DNA from 4 places in the Mesorhizobium sp. CC13 genome. Region 4 is predicted to be linked to each of the others. Evidence: predicted binding sites of a transcription regulator. Region 4 holds the regulator's gene; each other region holds the start of a gene.
What was found. Region 4 encodes LexA, which represses DNA repair genes until DNA is damaged. Its sites were predicted from a motif close to TGTTCNNNNTGTGTTCNG; they were not measured.
Positions count from the first base shown of each region.

Region 1: the regulator LexA is predicted to act here: its motif matches at 1,622-1,639, upstream of PV773_RS05900 (damage-inducible protein).
Region 2: the regulator LexA is predicted to act here: its motif matches at 2,361-2,378, upstream of PV773_RS15240 (metallopeptidase family protein).
Region 3: the regulator LexA is predicted to act here: its motif matches at 1,792-1,809, upstream of PV773_RS03685 (UvrD-helicase domain-containing protein).

Region 1 is NZ_JARDJI010000003.1:33,847-38,054, forward strand. It holds gene PV773_RS05890 (nucleotidyltransferase) at 1-868, shown strand, start outside; gene PV773_RS05895 (SEC-C domain-containing protein) at 883-1,557, shown strand; gene PV773_RS05900 (damage-inducible protein) at 1,676-2,428, shown strand; gene PV773_RS05905 (DNA polymerase Y family protein) at 2,343-3,866, shown strand; gene PV773_RS05910 (error-prone DNA polymerase) at 3,863-4,208, shown strand, end outside.
Region 2 is NZ_JARDJI010000010.1:118,915-123,122, reverse strand. It holds gene PV773_RS15255 (FAD-binding oxidoreductase) at 1-542, opposite strand, end outside; gene PV773_RS15250 (CoA ester lyase) at 639-1,529, shown strand; gene PV773_RS15245 (DUF1737 domain-containing protein) at 1,551-1,757, shown strand; gene PV773_RS15240 (metallopeptidase family protein) at 1,785-2,207, opposite strand; gene PV773_RS15235 (hypothetical protein) at 2,400-3,410, shown strand; gene PV773_RS15230 (DNA polymerase Y family protein) at 3,352-4,208, shown strand, end outside.
Region 3 is NZ_JARDJI010000002.1:135,657-139,864, forward strand. It holds gene PV773_RS03685 (UvrD-helicase domain-containing protein) at 1-1,751, opposite strand, end outside; gene PV773_RS03690 (dienelactone hydrolase family protein) at 2,016-2,894, shown strand; gene PV773_RS03695 (hypothetical protein) at 2,969-3,166, opposite strand; gene PV773_RS03700 (thioesterase family protein) at 3,315-3,794, opposite strand; gene PV773_RS03705 (FAD-linked oxidase C-terminal domain-containing protein) at 3,912-4,208, shown strand, end outside.
Region 4 is NZ_JARDJI010000002.1:501,273-505,480, reverse strand. It holds gene moaC (cyclic pyranopterin monophosphate synthase MoaC) at 1-433, shown strand, start outside; gene glp (gephyrin-like molybdotransferase Glp) at 434-1,639, shown strand; gene lexA (transcriptional repressor LexA) at 1,746-2,462, shown strand; gene PV773_RS05515 (ComEC/Rec2 family competence protein) at 2,865-4,208, opposite strand, start outside.

The sequences.
Region 1 (4,208 bases), on a different contig from region 4:
CGCTGCCGGCGCGCAATTCCACATGGATATCGTGCCCGCGCTTCCTGATGCCCAGCGCTATAAGACCAAGCTGCTTGAACATGGCTATCGCTCGCTGGCTTACGACACTGCTTTGACCGGCCAGGCGATTGCCATTACGGACAATACCCTCCCGCACTACAACCAGCAGACCGAAGACTGGCCGCAGAGCAACCCGCTCGGTTATGCGGCGTGGTTCCGTAGCCGCATGCGCGTGCGCCTGACGGAGGCGAAGCGCGCTTTCGCGCAGCGTGAGCGGATCACTGCCAGCGTCGAGGACATCCCCGACTACAAAGTCAAAACGCCGCTGCAGCGCTCAATCCAGCTTCTGAAACGGCACCGCGACTGCATGTTTGCGGACGACTGCGAGCACAAGCCCATTTCGATCATCATTACGACGCTCGCTGCCCATGCCTACAACGAGGAGCCGACTATCTCGGCCGCGCTGCAAAGCATCCTGACCGGGATGGATCGCTATATCGAAGATCGCGGTGGTGTCGCGTGGGTGGCCAACCCGGTCAATCCGGCCGAGAACTTTGCCGACAAATGGGCGGAGGAACCCAAGAAGCGTGATAACTTCCGCCGCTGGGTCGACCAGGCCCGGCAGGATTTCGCATTCTATCTGCGAGTGAGCACGTTCGACAAAGTTCCTGAAGTGCTCCGGGAGCATCTCGGCGCGAAGCTGGTCGATAGCACCCTTGCGGCAATACTCCCCGTGGCGGCGGTCGCTCTGGCCACGCCGGCCATCGCGCGGGATATTTCGGATAGCGGTGACATGGGGCGCGCCGAGCGCGCCGTCGAACAGATCAACCGCGACGGGCCGCAGTCGAAGCCTTGGGCCAAGTCTTAGGCAAATCGATCAAGTTGCTGACGCTGGAGGAGGTCAAGGCTGCGATCGCTTTCGACCAACCGAAGTTGCGCGCTTCGGCTGACGGTCCGAAAATTCAAGTCGAGGGCGACTATCTCATATTTGAGAAGGATGTCGTCGCGGCCCCCGGCGGGCCCCTCGCCGACTTCAATATCAGGATTGAGTTGTCCGAGCTCTATCCGCGTCAAGAACCCAAGGTCTTTGAGGTCGGCGGCAGAATCCCGCGTGAGGCGGAGCGACATATCAATCCCGATGGCGATTGCTGCGTTACGGTCTGGGAACACTGGCTGATCACGGCGAATGACCACTCCGTCGGCAACTTTCTCAACGGCCCGCTCAATGAGTATTTTCTTGGCCAGTTCTGGTTCGAAAAGACCGGGAAATGGCCGTTCGGCGAGCGGGCGCACGGCACACCAGGGCTCGAGGAGGCTTACGCAGATGCACTGGGAATCGCGAATGGGCGAAAAAGCCTTCTCTATCACTTGCGGATGCTGTCCCAAGATTGGCCGAAAGGTCACTGGCCATGTCCCTGTGGAAGCGGCCTGCGCCTTCGGCATTGCCACCGTGACGATCTGATGACCATACACCAGCGCGTTTCGCCGAATGTTGCCCGGCGCATGTTGCGTCGGCTCAATCCAGACAGGCGCGAAACGCGAAGCGTTGGATTCTAGCGTTCCACCTCAGGTCCTTTACCGTGTCGGCTGCGTAGTCTTCTTGACTCTTTGAGCGAAAAGCTAGAACAAATAGCGAACATGATGCAAGACCCACAAGCGGAGGTCCATCCATCCCGTGCGGCCTCAGCCCGCCATCGACGCCTTGCGCGTGCAGATCGAGAAGATCGAAGGCCCTCGCCGGCGCGTGCAGTCGGTGCTGCCCTTCGGGGTGGCCGAGGTCGACTCACGCCTACCAGGAAGAGGGCTGGCACGCGGCGCGCTGCATGAGATCGCTGGCGGTGGCAACGGCGTCATCGACGGCGCCGCCGCGGCCCTGTTCGCCGCAGGCATCGCAGCCCGCACCAAGGGCCGCGTGCTGTGGTGCATCACGCAGCCCGACATTTTCGCGCCTGCCGTCGCACAGGCCGGACTACCGCCCGACCGGGTGATCTATCTGCAGGCCGGTGACCAGGCCAGTGTCTTGGCGTGCATGGAGGAAGGGCTGCGGCATGGCGGCCTCGGCGCCGTGGTCGGCGAAGTTGCCCGACTCTCCATGAACGCCTCTCGCCGCCTCATGCTTGCAGCGGAAGGGAGCGGAACCATCGGTCTCGCGCTTCGCCGCTGGCGGCGCCAGACCGACGCCACTGACTTCGGGCAGCCCACCGCCGCCGCCACGCGCTGGCGGGTGTCGGTGCTGCCGTCCACCCCCTTGCCGGTCCCCGGCGTTGGCCGCGCCCGCTGGCTGGTCGAACTGATCCGCGCCCGAGCCGGCGAAAGCGCTGATTTCGAATTGGAAGCCTGTGATGAAAAGGGTCGTCTCGCTGTACCTGCCGAACTGGTCCACCGACCGTCTGCGGCGGATGACTGGCGACGCACCGCCGCGCGCTGATGCGCCGCTGGTGGTCGTCGGCCGGGACGGGAGCAGACGGATCGTGACGGCTGCCGATCCGGCGGCCGCGGCACTTGGCGCGCACGTCGGCATGCCCGCGGCGAAGGCTCAGGCGCTCGCGGCCGGCCTCCAGATTCGCGACGCCGATCCATTGGGCGACGCCGAGGCGCTGGAGCGGCTGGCGCTCTGGATCCTGCAGCGCGTGGCCCCCATCGTCACCGCAGATCCCCAAGACGGCATCGTCATCGACACGACCGGGACCGATCACCTCCATGGCGGCGAGGCCGCCATGCTCGATGGCCTCGTCAGCCGACTCGCCATGTCGGGCGTCGCCGCACGCGCGGCCGTCGCCGATACCTGGGGTGCGGCGCACGCGCTTGCCCGCTTCGCCCCCGGCTCGATGATGATCGCCGCGCCCGGTCATGGCCCATCGGTGATTTCGGCACTGCCGATAGAGGCGCTACGGCTCCCGCCCGGTATGCCGGCGGCGTTGCGCGTCCTCGGTTTCGAGCGGATCGGTGAACTCATCGCGCAGCCGCGCGCGCCCCTGACACTGCGTTTCGGCCCCGAGCTCGGCCGGCGTCTCGATCAAGCGCTCGGCCGCGCAGCAGAACCGATCGAGCCACTTCGACCGGCCGAGCTCTCCGAGGTGCGCCGCTCTTTCGCCGAACCGATCTCCGCGGCTGAGACCATCGCCCGCTATATCGGCAAACTGGTCGAAGCGCTGTGCACGGACCTCGAGCAGAACGGCCAAGGCGCGCGGCGCCTCGACCTCATCTGTCAGCGCGTCGACAGCCGCGCCCAAGCCATCCGCATCGGCATGGCCAAGCCCGTGCGCGATGCGAAGCGCCTCACTCGTCTGCTCTGCGACAAGATCGAGACAATCGATCCTGGCTTCGGCATCGACACCCTGACGCTCTGCGCCTCCGTTGCCGAACCGCTGGAGCCCCGGCAGATGGCGACCTCCCTCATTGAAGTGGCAGAGCCCGATATCTCTGATCTCATCGATACCCTCGCCAACCGCGTCGGTGATCGCGCCCTCTATCGGGCCGCGCCGGTCGCCAGCGACGTTCCGGAGCGGTCGGTCAGCCGTGTGCCGGCGCTCGCCCCCCAGACCGGCGCGAGTTGGCCCGATGCCTGGCCGCGACCGGCACGGCTGCTGCTGACCCCCGAGCTGGTCGAGACCATCGCCTTGCTGCCGGACCATCCGCCGGTCTCCTTCACCTGGCGCGGCGTACGCCGCCGCGTCCGGCGTGCCGATGGGCCGGAGCGGGTCTTCGGAGAATGGTGGAAACGCGATGCGGAGTTGGCAGCCATCAGGGATTACTTCCGGGTCGAGGACGAAGCAGGCGAACGCTATTGGCTCTATCGTGCCGGTAACGGGGAGGACGAAACCACCGGCTCGCAGCGCTGGTTCATCCACGGGGTCTTCGGGTGACAAGCCCACGCTATGCCGAATTGCAGGTCACCTCGCATTTCAGCTTCCTGCGCGGCGCATCCTCTCCCGAGGAGCTTTTTGCGCAGGCAGCGCTGCTCGGCATCGAGGCGCTCGCCGTCGTCGACCGCAACAGCCTCGCCGGCATCGTCCGCGCTCATGAAGCCGCCAAAACCACCGGCGTGCGCCTCGTCGTAGGCTGCCGCCTCGACCTCGCCGATGGCACGTCGGTCGTCGTCTATCCGACGGACCGGCCCGCCTATTCCCGGCTCTGCCGACTTCTCAGTCTCGGCAAGGGACGCGCCGGCAAGGGCAAGTGCCATCTCGAATGGGCGGATCTGGTGA
Region 2 (4,208 bases), on a different contig from region 4:
CGCTCGATGCCGGCGACTTCTGCCGTGATCAAGTCGATATTCTTGGTCTTCAGCGCCTTGCGGAACAGGCCGAGCATGGCATGCGCGTCGAACCAGCCTTCGCCCGTCCGCCCGTAGGCGCCGGCGGAAAGGCCCTCGGTCGAGATCCACGAGAAGCGCTTCGAGAGCTGTCCGGCGTCCTCGAGCACGATGTCGGCGCCCTCGGCCATCTGCGCCTCGTGGTTGGCCTTGAGGATGGGCAGGCCGTTCTCGCCGGCGAGGATCAGGTAGCCGCCCTCGCGGAAGCCGATGTCGGCGTCCTCGCCGAACTCGTCCTTCAGCCGCCGGAACAGGCCGAGCGTGAACTGCGACAGGCGGATGTTCTCGGGGATCGAGAACTGCTGGCGGATCGAAGCGCAGGACAGCGTGGTCGCGGCCGTGGCGAATTGTGGATCGCGTTCGACCAGCGCGATCGAGCCGGTAAAGCCCTCGTCGCGCAGATAGTAGGCGATCGAGCTGCCGACGATCGCGCCGCCGATGATGACCACGTCGTAGCGTGCCATGAAATGATTCCGTCTGTTCGGATGGAGGAGGAAAGCAGTTACGCCACCGCCCGGCAAGCACTTGCAAGGGCCAGCATTGCCGGGCAAGAAGACCAGATGTCACATTCTCCGTCCCGCCCCCGCCGTTCGGCGCTGTTCGTGCCCGCCACCAACGAGAAGGCGATCGCCAAGCTGCCGCAGCTTGGCTGCGACGCCGTCATCTTCGACCTGGAGGACGCCGTGCTGCCCGAGCACAAGGCTGTGGCGCGCGACAGGCTGGCGGGCTTCTTCGCCGAAAGGCCGGCGGGCCACCGCGAGTTTCTCGTCCGCATCAATTCGCTGGCGAGCCCCTGGGGCGTGGAGGACCTTACGGCGGCGAGCGGATGGGCCATCGACGGCGTGCTCCTGCCCAAGATCGCGACGCCGCGCGACATCATCGAGGCGGGCGACGTTCTCGACGACAACGACGCGCCTGACAGCGTCCGGCTCTGGGCGATGATCGAGACGCCGCGCGCGCTGGTCAACATCGCCGCCATCGCCGAGCTCGGCCGCGATCCCGCCGCGCGGCTCGCCTGCCTGGTCGCCGGGCTCAACGACCTCGCCAAGGACACCGGCGTGATGCTGACGCCCGACCGCCGCTACCTGCAGGCCTGGCTGATGCAGATGGTGCTCGCGGCGCGGGCCGGCGGCGTCGACATGCTCGACAGCGTCTCCAACGATTTTCGCGACCTCGACGCCTTTTCGGGCGGATGCCGGGAGGCGGCCGCGATGGGCTTTTCAGGCAAGACGGTGATCCATCCCGCCCAGATCGGCCCCGCCAACGAGGCGTTTTCGCCCTCGGCCGAGGCGCTCGCCGAGGCACGCGCCGTGGTCGAGGCCTTCGCGCTTCCGGGAAATGCCGGGCGCGGTGTAATCTCGCTCGAAGGCAAGATGGTCGAGCGGCTGCATCTCGCCCAGTCCGAGAAGCTGCTCGCCCGGGCGGCGATGATCGAGAAGCTGAAGAACTGACAGCGCGATGCGGAGACAAGCATGAAACTCTACCGCTTCCTGACCGGCCCCGACGACGCCACCTTCTGCCACAAGGTGACGGCGGCGCTGAACAAGGGCTGGCACCTGTTCGGCTCGCCCACCTATTCCTTCGATGCCGAGACCAGGACCATGCGCTGCGGCCAGGCCGTGGTGAAGGACGTCGACGGCGTCGAATACGATCCCGCCATCAAGCTCGGGGATTTCTGAGCGGGTGAATGCGTGGAGGCGCCGCGTTCAGTCGACCGACGCTTCCAGCTTTTCCATGTCGTCGTCGGAGAGGCCGAAATGGTGGCCGATCTCGTGGATCAGCACATGGGTGACGATGTCGCCCAGCGTCTCCTCGTTCTCGGCCCAGTAGTCGAGGATCGCCCGGCGGTAGAGGGTGACGCGGTTGGGGCCTTCGCCGGTCTGCGGGTTCCAGCGCTCGGCGATGCCGCGTCCTTCGAACAGGCCGAGCAGGTCGAAGGGCGTCTCCAGCGACAGGTCGTCCATGATCTCGTCGGTCGGGAACTCGGCGATCTGGATGACGACGTCGCCGGTGAGCGCGCGGAATTCTTCCGGCAGGTGGGCATAGGCTTCGAGCGCCAGGAGCTCCATCTCCTCGATCGAGGGCGACAGCTGGTCGTGCCAGGCGCGGGTCTTGTAGATGCGGGCCATTCTTCTTCCTTTTGAGGGCATATAGCCTTTCACCGCACGCCTTACGAGGCCTTTGCCGTGGCGGGGATGATTTAGGCGCCGGAGGCACTTGCCCGGAGAGGAATAGATTCTCATCGAATCGGCTTGACTCTCCTTGATGGCTCTGGAATCTATAAGAACATAACGGGAACATATTGAGGAAGGCAGACCGACATGGCGACCAGCGCCGTGGCGCGGGACGTCGTTTTTGCCCTGCGCCGGAAGATAGCGAAGATCGAGGGGACGCTGGCCGAAAGGCTGGCCCCGCCTTCCGACGGCCAGTCTTCCGCCGGCCAGCCTGTTGCCGGTCTCCTGGTCCGCCGCAACGGCCTTGCCTCGGCGCGCGACTTCTTCCTGCCGACCGGCGTCGAGCGCCTCGACGAAATCCTGGGTGGTGGGTTGCCGAAGGCGGCGCTGACCGAGATTCACGGAACCGAAACCCGCAATGCCGGCGCTGCCGCAGGGCTCACCCTCTGCCTGGTCAGCCACATGCTCAGGGAGCGGTCGCGGCCGCAGGATCTGGTCCTGTGGGTCGGCACGGCGGAGATCTTCAGGGAGGCGGGTTTCCCCCATGCGCCGGGCCTGGACAGGCTTTTCGGCCTTGCGCCAGGGCAGCTGCTCTTCGCCGAGGCGCCCAAGCCGGCCGACGCCCTGTGGATCGCCGAAGAGGCCGCGCGCATCGACGAACTCGCCGCGGTGATCGTCGAACTACGCGGCAATCCGCGCGAACTGGATCTGACGGCGACCCGGCGGCTGCACCGGCGTGCGCAGGATGCCGGGCGGCCCGTGTTCCTCTTGCGCCACTCGGCCGTGCCCGAACCCACCGCCGCGCCGGTGCGCCTCGTCGCCGCGCCTGCGCCGGCTGTGTTGCGTCGCACGGTGCTCGGGCCGCTCGCCGGCTCCATCGGCCCGCCCGCCTTCGCGGTCGAGATCGGCAAGAGCCGCACGGCGCTTCCCGGCAGCTTCATTCTGGAATGGAACCCCGATGCACGCACCCTCGAACCAAGAAGAGACGCCGTCCCAGAGAATCGTGTCGCTGTGGTTCCCCCATCTCGCGGCCGAACGCATCCTCAGGCGGCGGCTGGGGCGGTCCTGGCGTTCCGCAACGCAGCCGAACCCGCCGCTGGTGACCAGCCACCGGGAGAACAACACCCAGCGCATCGCCGCGCTCGACGCGCGGGCTGAAGCGCTCGGGCTGCGGCGCGGCATGGGCATCGCCGAGGCGCGCGCCATGCACCCCGGCATCGACGTCGCCGAGGCCGATCCCGAAGCCGACCGGAAGCTGCTCGAAGGGCTCGCCGACTGGTGCGACCGCTACACCCCGCTGGTCGCGCTCGACGGCGCCGACGGGCTGTTCCTCGACGTCACCGGCTGCGCCCATCTCTTCGGCGGCGAAAAGGCGCTGCTCAACGACCTCATGATGCGGTTCTTCCACCAGGGCTTCGACGTGCGCGCCGGCCTCGCCTCGACGCCGGGGGCGGCATGGGCGGCGGCGCGCTACGCCACCGGCCACATCCTCGCGCCGGGCAGCGAGCGCACTTTCCTCGCCCGCCTGCCGCTGTCGGCGCTCAGGATCGATGCCAGGACGAAGACGAGCCTCGAGAGCGTCGGGCTGAGGACAGTGGGTTCCATCATGGACGGGCCGCGCGCCCCGCTCGTCCGGCGTTTCGGAGCCGTGCTGATCGAACGGCTCGACCAGGCGCTCGGCCGGCTCGAGGAGGCGATCTCGCCGCGCCTGCCGGTGGCGCCGCTTTCGGTCGAGCGCCATCTCGCCGATCCGCTGTCGCTCATCGACGACGTCGAGCGGCTGGTCGGCCTGCTCGCCGCCACCCTCAAGGTCGATCTCGAACGCCGGGAAGAAGGTGCGCGGGCGCTCGAACTGCTGCTGTTCCGGGTCGACGGCATGGTCAGCCGCATCACCGTTGGCACTTCGCGCCCCATCCGCGAGCCGGCCCTGGTGCGAAGGCTGTTCCACGAACGGCT
Region 3 (4,208 bases), 370 kb from region 4:
TCCATGACGAGCGCGACATGTTCGAGGAACGAGCGCAGCGACTCATATTCCTCCATGGAGCGGATGAGCTCCTTGAGGTTTTCGAGCCGGCCCGGCGCTTCGGCCGAGCGGTCGTTCTTCCACATGTCGGTGTAGCCGCTCTCCTCGAGGATGATCTCGGCGAGTTCGGTGTGGGGCGTGTTGTCGAGCGCCTTCTGCCAGCGCTCGAAATTGGCCGCGACTTCGCGCAAAGCGGCGCGCGGCTTGGGCTTTAGCTCGTCGCTTTCGGCGAGCTGGCTTGCTGCCTGGAGCATGGGCACGCCGAGCGCGCGCGCCGTGTCGTGGATCTGGCGGATGGTGGCCTCGCCGAGGCCGCGCTTGGGCACGTTGACGATGCGCTCGAAGGCGAGGTCGTCGGCGCCTTGCGCGACGACGCGGAAATAGGCCATGGCGTCGCGGATTTCCTGGCGCTCGTAGAAGCGCGGGCCGCCGATGACGCGGTAGTTCAGGCCGAGCGTGACGAAGCGGTCTTCGAACTCGCGCATCTGGAACGAGGCGCGGACGAGGATCGCCATGTCGTTGAGATTGTGCTTCTGGCGCTGCAGCTGCTCGATGGTCTCGCCGACGGCGCGGGCTTCTTCTTCCGAGTCCCAGGCGGCGTGGACGTTGACCTTGGCGTCGTCGGGATCGGCCTGCTCGGTGAACAGCGTCTTGCCGAGGCGGCCCTCATTGTGGGCGATCAGGTGGGCGGCGGCGCCCAGGATGTGGGCGGTGGAGCGGTAGTTGCGCTCCAGCCGGATAACCGTGGCGCCCGGAAAATCCTTGTCGAAGCGCAGGATGTTGTCGACCTCTGCGCCGCGCCAGCCATAGATCGACTGGTCGTCGTCGCCGACGCAGCAGACGTTCTTCTGCCCCGGGGCTCCCGTTTCCTGCGCCAGCAGCCGCAGCCATATGTACTGGGCGGTGTTGGTGTCCTGGTACTCGTCGACCAGGATGTACTTGAAGCGCTTGTGGTATTCCTTGAGCACGTCCGGGTAGGCGCGGAAGATGCGGATCGGATGGCACAACAGGTCGCCGAAGTCGCAGGCGTTCAAGGTCTGCAGGCGGTCCTGATAGGCCTTGTAGAGCTCGCGGCCCTTGCCGTTGGCGAAGGAACGGGCGTCGCCCTCGGGGATTTCCGACGGGCCGAGGCCCTTGTTCTTCCAGCCGTCGATCATCATGGCGAACTGGCGCGCCGGCCAGCGCTTGTCGTCCAGGCCCTCGGCCTGGATCAGCTGCTTGATGAGGCGGATGACGTCGTCGGTGTCGAGGATCGTGAAGTCGGAGCGCAAGCCGGCCAACTCGGCATGGCGGCGCAGCATCTTGACGCCGATGGAGTGGAAGGTGCCGAGCCACGGCATGCCCTCGACCGCTTCGTCGATGAGCAGGCCGATACGGCTCTTCATCTCGCGCGCGGCCTTGTTGGTGAAGGTGACGGCGAGGATCTGGCTGGGATAGGCGCGCCTGGTAGTCAGGATGTGGGCGATGCGGGTGGTGAGCACGCGCGTCTTGCCGGTGCCGGCGCCGGCGAGCACCAGGACCGGGCCCTCGGTGGTCTCGACCGCCTGGCGCTGCTCGGGGTTCAGGCCCTTGAGGTAGTCGGGCGCGGACGGCGCCTGGCGGGCGGCCATGGCACGCGCGGCGATGCCGCCGGGCGCAGGCGCACCGGCGGGCCGGGGCGGCAATCCGCCGGGCTCGTCGAAAAACGGCATGTCGTCCGGAAAGTCTGACATTTGCCCCGAATGTAGTGATTCGGGGCGGAAAGGCCAGCCACGTCTCTGTTTTGTTCCGCTTTTTGCCCGGCTTGTCGGCGGCCGGGCCTCCAGTGGCGGCGCTGGAATGCGAGGCGATCGACCCGCTCTGCAGCTTTGCCGCCAGCGCGGGGCGGGCACGCCCGACCGTGGCAATTCCGGCGATCCGGATCACGCAACAGTGAGAGCAGGCAAGATTTCGCGCGCTAAATTCGTTGCCGTTACAGGCAAGACAGGGAGCGCGACATGACCGGACCTGCCATCACCCAGGCGATGATCGACGCCTATGACGAATATACCCACCTGACGCTCGACCGGCGCGGCTTCATGGAGAAGCTGACCAGGCTCACCGGGACGGCCGCGGCGGCGGCGGCGATCGCCCCGATGCTCGCGGCCAACCAGGCACGAGCCGCAATGGTGGCCGAGGACGACGCGCGGCTGAAGGGCGAGGACATCGCCTATCCGGGCGGCACGGGCGAGATGAAGGGCTATCTCGTCAGGCCCGCCGACCAGTCGGGCAAGCTGCCCGCCGTCATCGTCATCCACGAGAACCGGGGACTGAACCCGCATATCCGCGACGTGGCGCGCAGGATCGCGCTCGAAGGCTTCGTCGCGCTCGCGCCCGACTATCTGTCGCCGCTGGGCGGAACGCCCGCCGACGAGGACAAGGCACGCGAGATGTTCGGCGAGCTGGATCCGGCGCAGACGGTGGCGAACGGCGTGGCCACGGTTGCCTTCCTCAAGTCGCACGAGCTTTCCAACGGCAATGTCGGCGCCGTGGGCTTCTGCTGGGGTGGCGGCACGGTCAACCTGCTCGCCGTCAATGCGCCCGATCTCAAGGCCGGCGTCGCCTATTATGGCGCCCAGCCCAAGGACGAGGCCGCCGTCGCCGGGATCAAGGCGTCGCTGCTGCTGCATTATGCCGGCATGGACGAGCGCATCAACGCCGGCATCGATGCCTACAAGGCGGCGCTGGAGAAGGCGGGCAAGGATTTCCAGGTGTTCGTCTACGAAGGGGCGCAGCACGCCTTCAACAACGACACGTCGGAGGCCCGCTACAACAAGGCTGCGGCGGAGCTGGCCTGGGGGCGGACGATCAGGTTCTTGAAGGAGAAGCTGGGCTAGGTCCCGTTTGCTATGGGTGGCCGATGGGATCGGCCCCCGAGCGGCCGGGCCAGGCGGCCCGGCGCGGCGAATATTCAGACGACGCCGCGCTTGGAACGCGCCTGACGCAGGATGACGCGCCAGCGCAGCATCTCGATCGGGATCGGCCCGTTGTTGTTGGCGATCTCGAATATCTCGTTGTTGAGGTTCCGGAGCGAGCGCCAGAAATCGTAATCGCTGATGCGCGGATCGCAGGCAAGTTTGCTGGCCGTCGCTTCTATGTCCGTGTGCATGCCTTGCCTCAAGCCGTCCGGTGCCCGCCGCCGCGACTCAATTTCGCTGCGTCGGATTTTCGGGGCCAGGCGGCGGCCGATCAACGAACCGCCGGCTGCGATTCAGGTTATGAACAGGTAAGGTTAATCGCCTGTGGCGCCGAGGCCACTATGCTGGCTTGCGCCTGATGCCGATCGACCGGCCGGCGCGCTCGGGCACGGGCAGTGCCGAGTGGGCGGCGCGCATCGTCTCGAGGTTGGCCATGATGTCGGCTGGCATGGGAGCCACTTTCGGGCCGCTCATGTCGACATGGAGCGACAGGTTTTCCGAGGTCGCGGCCAGCCAGCCGTCGACATGGTGCAGTTCCTGGTAGACGCGGAAGCGCTTCTCGTCGTGGTCGAGCAGGTGGAAGGTCGCCGTGACCTTATCGCCGCGGTGCAGTTCCTGCACGTAGCAGATATGCACTTCCGCCGTGTAGACGGTGAGCTTCCTGTCGCGGACATAAGCAGCGCCCATGCCGAGCAGGTCGAGCGCCTGGTCGCAGCAGCGGTCGAACAGGACATTGTAATAGGCCATGTTCATGTGGCCGTTGTAGTCGATCCAGTCGTTTTCGACCTCCATGACGCGCGAGACGAACGGGGCTGGCATAGGTGATCCTCTTCGACTTTGGCCTTTGGTGGCGCTGGACAAACCGCCGGGGCTGGCAGATTAGCGGAGCATAGGGTGCCGGCAAGGCGCCAGGCTGTTCCAATCGCGGAGGAAAAGATGGCTCTGAGCGACCTGCAGGCGATGGCCCGCAACGAGGAGGGGATCGCAGCGGCGCTGGGTATCCTCAAGCAGAAATTCGGCGAGCGTTTCCAGACCGGCCAGTCGATCAGAGAGCAGCACGGCCACACCACCACCTACCTGCCCAACCAGGCGCCGGATGGCGTGGTGTTCGCCGAAAGCACCGCCGACGTGCAGGAGGTCGTGCGCGTTTGCGCAGCGCACCGCGTGCCGGTGATCGCCTTCGGCACGGGCACGTCGCTCGAAGGCCACGTGAATGCGCCCGCCGGCGGCATT
Region 4 (4,208 bases):
CGACGTCGGCGACAAGGCCGAAACGACCCGTACCGCGATCGCCGAGGGCACAGTGACGATGCGCCCCGAGACGCTGGCGCTGATCCTGTCCGGCAACGCCAAGAAGGGCGACGTGCTGGGCACGGCGCGCATCGCCGGCATCATGGCCGCCAAGCGCACGCACGAGCTGGTTCCCCTCTGCCATCCGATTCTCTTGACCAAGGTGTCGGTCGAGATCGAGCCGGACGAATCGCTGCCGGGCCTCAGGGTGACGGCGCTGGCGCGCGTCACCGGCAAGACCGGCGTCGAGATGGAGGCGCTGACCGCCGCCGCCGTCGCCTGCCTGACCATCTACGACATGGCCAAGGCCGCCGACCGCGGCATGGTGATCTCCGGCATCCGCCTGGTCGAGAAGACCGGCGGCAAGTCGGGCGACTACAAGGCTGTCGACTAGATGGCGCTGCTGCCGGTCGCCGACGCGCTTGAACGGCTGCTCGAAAGCGCTGCCCCGGCGGGCACGGAACGCGTCGGCCTCGACGAAGCTTCCGGACGTGTGCTTGGCACGCCGCTCCACGCCTTGCGCACCCAGCCGCCCTTCGATGCCTCGGCCATGGACGGCTATGCGGTGATCGCGCAGGACATCGCCGACCTGCCCGCCCGGCTTGCGGTGATCGGCGAGGCGGCTGCCGGGCGGCAGTTCGCAGGGAAAATCGCGCGCGGACAGGCCGTGCGCATCTTCACCGGCGCGCCGGTGCCGGCCGGCGCGGACACGGTGGTCATCCAGGAAAACGTGCGCGATCTCGGCAACTGCGAAGTCGAGGTGGTCGAGCCGACCGCGCCCGGCCGCAACATCCGCCTCAAGGGCCTCGACTTCAGCGAAGGCGACCTGATCCTCGACGCCGGCCGCCTGATGGACCCCGCCGCGCTGTCGCTCGCGGCGGCCGCCAACCATCCGACGCTCGAGGTGCAGCGCGCGCCGCTGGTCGCGATCATCGCCACCGGCGACGAACTGCTGCCGCCAGGAAGCTCGCCCGGCCCCGACCAGATCATCTCGTCCAACGCCTACGGCGTGGCGGCCATTGCCCGCTCGGTCGGCGCCCGCGTCCTCGATCTCGGCATAGCGGCCGACAAGACCGGATCGATCTCGGCACTCGTCCGGCAGGCGCTCGACGCCGAAGCCGAGGTGATCGTCACCCTCGGCGGCGCCTCGGTCGGCGACCATGACCTGGTGCACGGCGTGCTGACCGGCCTCGGCATGAAGCTCGATTTCTGGAAGATCGCCATGCGCCCGGGCAAGCCGCTGATGTTCGGACGGCTCGGTGACACCCGCTGCATCGGCCTGCCCGGCAACCCGGTGGCGAGCCTCATCTGCTCGCACCTCTTCCTGAAACCGGTTCTGGCGAAGCTCGGCGGGCGGCCCTATGCGCCGGACATCCGCGAGGCCGTGCTCGGGGCGCCCATGAAGGAAAACGACCTGCGCCAGGACTACGTGCGCGGCGTGGTGCGCAAGACCGACGCCGGCCTCGTCGCCGTGCCCTTCGGGGTCCAGGACTCGTCGATGCTGCGAACGCTGGCCGACGCCAATTGCGTCATCATCCGCGAGCCCTTCGCGGGGGCCGCCGAATCTGGCACTGGCTGCCTGGTGCTGATGCTGCGCTGAGCGCCCCTCGGCACCTTCACCAAAATTTAATCGGTTGCGGAACACAACTGGAACATATAGTGTTTGTTCCGGGTTTGTTTTTCTTTCGATTCCCTTGGGGGCAGCGATGCTGACGCGCAAACAACACGAGCTTCTGCTGTTCATTCATGAGCGGCTGAAGGAGGCGGGCATCCCCCCGTCCTTCGACGAGATGAAGGAGGCGCTCGACCTCGCTTCCAAGTCGGGCATCCATCGCCTGATCACCGCGCTCGAGGAGCGCGGCTTCATCCGGCGCCTGCCGAACCGCGCGCGTGCGCTGGAAGTCATCCGCTTGCCCGACTCGATCGCGCCCGGCCTCAACGCCGCCAGGAAGTTTTCGCCGAGCGTCATCGAGGGCAGCCTGGGGCGCAAGCCCGAGCCGTCGCGTACGCTTTCGGCCGGCAACGACGACGATGCGGCTGCGGCTGTCGCCATTCCGGTGATGGGACGCATCGCCGCCGGCGTACCGATCGACGCCATCCAGCACAGGACGCACTCGATCTCGGTGCCGCCGGACATGATTTCGGGCGGCGAGCACTATGCGCTGGAGGTCAAGGGCGATTCGATGATCGAGGCCGGCATCTTCGACGGCGACACGGTCATCATCCGCAATGCCAGCAACGCCAATCCGGGCGAGATCGTCGTTGCCCTGGTGGACGACGAGGAGGCGACGCTCAAGCGCTTTCGCCGCAAGGGCGCCTCGATCGCGCTCGAGGCCGCCAATCCCGCCTATGAAACCCGCATCTTCGGCCCCGATCGGGTCAAGGTTCAGGGCAAGCTAGTCGGGCTGATCCGGCGCTACTAGGGCAATTCCAAAAAAAAGCGCGAAGCGAGTTTCCGTCCGGGTTTGCGTGGAAGCAAAAAGACAGAGCGTTTTCGCGATTCGAAGAAAAGCGGAAGTGCTCTCGGCTCTGCTCTCCCAGCGCTGGTCAGGAGCGATCGCCTTTCAGGGGCAGCGCACCCGATCAGGGTGCAGCGCATCCGGGCTAGAGAAATTCCGCTTCCCTTCGAATCACGAAAACGCTCTATCTCTTTGTTTTTGCGCAATTCCGGGCGGAAAACCGCTGCGCACTTTTCCTGGTAGCGCGGCGGGCATTTCGACGACTGCATCCCGATGAGGGCATTCCGCGCCTCGCTGCTTTTCTCGGCCGCATTCATGCGACGCCGGCGCGTCTCTGTCTGGCTGCAAGTTGCTTTATGGCGCGGCCTACTCCGCCGGCGGCTTTGCACGGTCCCGGCGGAAGGGCGGCAGGCCGCGCGCCTCACGGGAGAATGCCCGCTGCGCGTGCCATGGCCGATAGGGCTCGGCGATCGCCTTCTGGATTTCGATCCGGCGGCTCGCCTGCTCCCCTTGCGCCGGCAGGAATGCCGCGACGCTGCCGAAGCGTGCCAGGTCGCGCTTGGTGACGACGGTCGTCGCCGAACCTGTGCAGGGGTCCCGCGCCGTCGCGTCATCGATCACGATCAGGCTCGCGACGGCGCAGGCAGGCTTCGCCATTGCCGCATTGCCGGCATAGGCGATCACGGCGCCTGACGGGTGCTCGATGGTGCACAGGCCGCCGCCGCAGACGAAGGCCTGCCGGCGGCCCGGTTTTTCTACCCCTTGCAGGGACATGGCCGCCTCGAGCGCCGAGGCATCCGCCCGATCAGGGGGGGCCTTGGCGTCCGGGGCCGCCTCGCCGCCGGTGCCAAGCGGGCCGACCAGTTCCCCCGCCACAACCGCCCTCTTCCAGCTGTCGGTGACGAATTCGCTCGGACGTGCGCGGTTGACCGCCAGCCTGCCGCCCGCCGTCGGCACGCCGACCAGCCGGCCGTCTTCGGAGATCAATATGTCTGGCGTCCTTGCCTCGCCGAGCAGCAGCAATCCGCTCGCGGCGAACGGCAGGGCGGCCAATTTGAGCCGGGTGGTCGCCATGGAGACAATACAGAGCGCGACCGACACCAGTATCACCGAGCGGACGGAAATCAGGCCGACGGCGTCGACCGGCGACCGCTCGGAGAACCATCGCGCCATGGCGATCATCATGGCCAGGCCGCGCCCCATCGTGTCGAGGAACAGGCCGTCCAGGCCGAGCGGCATGAGCACGCCGGCCGCAACCGCAAAAGGCATCACCAGCACCGAGACGATGGGCATCACCGCCAGGTTGGCGAACAGGCTGAGCGGCGAGATGCGCTGGAAATGCCAGGCCCCGAACACGCTGGTCGCCAGCCCGGCGATCAGCGAGGTCGCCAGGAGCCCGACCGCCAGGGTCCAGAGCCTGCGCCACGTCTTTGCCGCGAGTGAAAGCTGCATCGCCGGCTGCACCCGCTCGGCCTGCCTGTCCGACCACCAGCCATAAGCGCCGACCAGTGCCGCGGTGGCCGCGAACGACATCTGGAAGCTCGGACCGACCACCTCGTGGGGAGACAGGAGAATGACGATGATGGCAGAGATGGCGAGATTGCGCATGGTCAATGCGGCGCGGTCGAACAGCACGGCCGTCAGCATCACGGCGAGCATGATGAAGCTGCGCTGCGCCGCCACTTCGGCGCCGGAAATGGAAAGATAGCC